2 regions of the Blautia sp. DFI.1.216 genome follow, and region 1 is predicted to be linked to the other one. Evidence: predicted binding sites of a transcription regulator. Region 1 holds the regulator's gene; the other holds the start of a gene.
The links. Region 1 encodes HrcA, which represses chaperone genes, less so after heat shock. Its sites were predicted from a motif close to TGTTAGCACTCNNNNNNNNNGAGTGCTAACA; they were not measured.
Positions count from the first base shown of each region.

Region 2: a site for HrcA is predicted at 1,111-1,141, ahead of groES (co-chaperone GroES). Genes of this name have one in related genera too.

Region 1 is NZ_JAJDML010000041.1:29,448-31,658, forward strand. It holds gene grpE (nucleotide exchange factor GrpE) at 1-247, opposite strand, end outside; gene hrcA (heat-inducible transcriptional repressor HrcA) at 265-1,305, opposite strand; gene uvrB (excinuclease ABC subunit UvrB) at 1,953-2,211, opposite strand, start outside.
Region 2 is NZ_JAJDML010000014.1:21,299-23,509, forward strand. It holds gene codY (GTP-sensing pleiotropic transcriptional regulator CodY) at 46-831, shown strand; gene groES (co-chaperone GroES) at 1,247-1,531, shown strand; gene groL (chaperonin GroEL) at 1,677-2,211, shown strand, end outside.

The DNA of each region.
Region 1 (2,211 bases):
TAAGTTCTTCAATCTGCTGTTCAAATTTATCTTTTTCTTTTTTCTTCTTGCCGAAGAAAGAAGTTTTTGATTTGCTGTCTTTCTTGTCATCCTGGGAAGCTTCCTCGTCTCCGTCCTCTACCGGGATTTCCTCTGTTTCTGCTTCGCCGTTCTCTACAACTTCAGGTTCATTCTCAACAGTTTCTTCTGTTACCGGAGTATCTGTTGTCTCTTCTTCCTGAGCTGTGTTCTTTGTTTCTTCTGACACTCTCTATTACCGCCTTTCTAACTCTCTTTCTTAATCAGTTCGTCCAGCTGGACTTTCAAAGCCTTCAGGCTGTCAACTACGTTTGCATAATCCATACGCTTGGGACCGATGATACCGATGGTACCATGCATTCCTTTTCCAAGTTCGTAAGTGGCTGTGACTACACTGCAGTCTTTCATGGTCTGCACCGGCATCTCATCACCAATGTACACCTGAATTCCTGTGTTCTCTGTATCAGACATTCTCTCTTTCACCAGGTCTACCAGATCCTGCTTCTCTTCAAATGCTGAAATCAGCTCGCTCGCTTTGCTTGTGTCTGCAAGCTCCGGATACTTGAAAATGTTGGTTGCTCCTGAAGTATATATCTGCATATCGTCTTCGTCTACCTGGATGGTGTCTGCCACTGCATCAAGGACTGTGCCAACCACAGAGCCATGTACACCTGCCTGTTCTTTCAGGCGGGCAATCATTCCCAGGTTGATATCCTGAATGGGCACCCCATTTAAGTTGGTGTTAAGAAGAAGATTTAATTTCAGGATTGTCTGATCGTCCATCTCCTCATCCAGATTGATGATCTGGTTTCGGATGACATTGTTATCACTCACTACTACTGCCACAAGCTGAAGGGGTGTCACACGGGAAAGCTGGATGAATTTAATCTTGCTTCCGCTGTACTGTGGAACAGAGATCATTGTTGCATAGTTGGTATTGGAGGCCAGTACCTTTGCTACCTGCTTCAACATTTTATCCAGTTTGTCAGTTTTCTCTATCATGAGATCCTTGATTTCCTGAACCTCTGATTCCTTTTCTTTCATCAGCTCGTCTACGTAGAGGCGATAACCTTTATCAGAAGGAATTCTTCCGGCTGAGGTGTGGGGCTGTACGATATATCCCATATCTGTCAGGTCTGACATCTCATTCCGGATGGTGGCAGAGCTTACATTTAAATCTGCAAACTTGGAAATGGTCCGGGAACCCACCGGTTCGCCTGTTTCCATGTAGGTTTTGATGATGGCTTTTAGTATTTTCTTTTTACGATCATCTAATTCCTGATCCATGAAGTTCCACTCCTTTACTGCCTTTGTTTTTGGTTTGTTAGCACTCATGTTTTAGGAGTGCTAACACCTTATGCTCATAAGATAGCACTCTTGATTTGGTTTGTCAATATTATTTTGTGAATTTTTTGTTATTTTATGAACAATAGGGGTTATTAAGATTATGTTATAGAAAGGGGACGCGGGGAGAAATTATTGATATTGTGTGCGGTTTCGGACGCTAAGAGATACTAAGTCTGCAGAAATCTGCTAAAGGCATGAGCCGGCTTGTCAAACTCGCTCCGTCGCAAACTCCGCTCAGACAGGTGATGCAGCCGGCTCATAACGCAGATTTCTGCAGACTAAGTATCTCTAAGCATCCTGCAAATGCACACAATATCAATAATTTCTCCCCGCTGGCTGTTCAGGACGATTATACAGGCGGGGCTCTCGCCTGGGAGGCGAATCGCCTCTTCTATAGCAATCCTTGTAAATAATGCATTTAAGACAGTTCAGCAAAGTGCGAAAGACAAGGAAGATATCTGACGCAGGATTTCACACTCTGATGGGCTGGATTAAGATACATTATTTTAGAGGATTGCTATAGAATAACTATATCACTTGCTTGTCTTCAAATTCGATTACACAGATGAAAAAGACTCAGTATAGCACTATTTATCTAAAATATCCAGATTCTTTTTCAGGTCGATCATTTTATCACGTAGTTCGGCGGCCTGTTCGAAGTTGAGATCTGCGGCTGCGGCGCGCATTTGTTTTTCTACCTGGGCGATGAGTTTGGTGAGTTCTTTACGGGTCATGGACTCTGGGTCTTTCTGGAGTCGAACTTCGGTTTCGGCTACTGCTTTGGATACGGCGATGAGGTCGCGGACTGCTTTTTTGATAGTAGTCGGAGTAATTCCGTGTTCTTTG
Region 2 (2,211 bases), on a different contig from region 1:
ATGACAGAAAGATTTCGGATATGTACAGGGTGAAAGGAGGACAATATGAGTGTTCAGCTGCTGGATAGAACAAGAAAAATTAATAAACTTCTGCATAACAGCAGTTCCAGCAAAGTGGTATTTAATGACATCTGTCAGGTTCTGATGGAGACACTGAGTTCCAACATTCTGGTTCTCAGTAAAAAAGGAAAGGTTCTGGGTGTCAGTTTATGCCCAGGAGTAGAGGAGATCACTGAACTGATCGAGGACAAGGTTGGCGGATATGTAGATTCCCTGTTAAACGAGAGATTTCTGGGTGTCCTGTCAACAAAAGAGAATGTAAATCTTCAGACACTGGGATTTGAACATGTATCAAGCAGTTATCAGGGAATCATTAATCCGATAGATATTGCAGGGGAACGACTGGGTACTGTATTTATGTATCGTTATGAGAAACCATATGACATTGAAGATATTATTGTCAGTGAATATGGAACAACCGTTGTAGGGCTGGAGATGATGAGAGCGGTCCATGAAGAGAATGCTGAGGAGGACAGAAAGCAGCAGGTAGTGAAATCTGCGTTTAATACTTTATCTTTCTCCGAACTGGAGGCAATCATCCATATCTTTGATGAACTTGACGGAGATGAGGGAATCCTGGTTGCAAGTAAGATCGCAGACCGCGTGGGAATCACCAGATCTGTTATCGTAAACGCTTTGAGGAAGTTTGAAAGTGCCGGTGTGATTGAATCCAGATCTTCCGGTATGAAAGGAACCTACATTAAAGTGCTGAATGAAGTCATCTTTGATGAACTGGAAGAGATTAAAGCTCAGAGAAATAAGAAATCCTGATATAGAAGCTTCCATAAATAATGAATGCAAGAAGGCTGTCTGCTGTATGGTGGACGGTCTTTTTATTATGTTACAGGAATTATAGCAAGCCTCTTAATTGATGTATTTGAAGACAATTCAACTGAATGCGAAAGACAAGGAAGATATGACAAAATTATTTGTAAATTAAGAAAACAAAAGAAAAAAAGAGTATATATAAGTAAAAAAGAGAATATAGATTATTTTATAATGATAAAAGCACTTGCGAAATCGACTCATTTTCAATAATATAAGGACAGTGATTAGCACTCGAAGTAAATGAGTGCTAGCAAAAATCGGCAGAATTAGACAGAGTGCCGAAACAGTTGCCGGATATTAAGAATAGCAGAGACGGTAACAGAGATTCCAGGTTGGAGAATAAAGGAGGATATAGATCATGACATTAGTACCTTTAGGTGACAGAGTTGTATTAAAACAGGTTGAAGCAGAAGAAACAACAAAATCCGGAATCGTTCTTCCGGGACAGGCACAGGAGAAACCACAGCAGGCAGAAGTTGTAGCTGTAGGACCTGGCGGAGTTGTTGACGGCAAAGAAGTAAAAATGGAAGTAGCTGTAGGTGATAAAGTTATCTACTCCAAATATTCAGGAACAGAAGTAAAAATGGATGGCACAGAATATATCATTGTAAAACAGAATGATATTCTTGCAATTGTTAAATAAGCAATATCAAAATAGAAAACATAAATGAAGATACTTATAAGATAATATTTACAGGATAATATTTACAGGATGTAACATGAAATACCGGATAAGTATCAGAAAGAATTCATAGAGATCAAAATTTGAATCAGGAGGTCATATTATCATGGCAAAAGAAATTAAATTCGGCGCAGAAGCCAGAGCAGCTCTTGAAGCTGGTGTAAATAAATTAGCTGATACAGTAAGAGTAACATTAGGACCGAAAGGAAGAAACGTAGTTCTTGACAAACCATACGGTGCTCCGCTTATCACAAACGACGGTGTTACAATCGCAAAAGAAATTGAACTGGAAGACGGATTTGAAAACATGGGCGCACAGCTGATCAAAGAAGTTGCTTCCAAAACAAACGATGTAGCAGGTGATGGTACAACAACAGCTACTGTTCTTGCACAGGCTATGGTTCACGAAGGAATGAGAAACCTGGCAGCAGGCGCTAACCCGATCATCCTCAGAAAAGGAATGAAGAAAGCTACAGATGTAGCTGTAGAAGCAATCAAGAACATGAGCCAGACAATCAGCGGCAAGAAACAGATCGCAAACGTTGCATCTATTTCCGCAAGCGATGAGACTGTTGGACAGTTAGTAGCAGATGCTATGGAAAAAGTTTCCAAAGACGGCGTTATCACAGTAGAAGAATCCA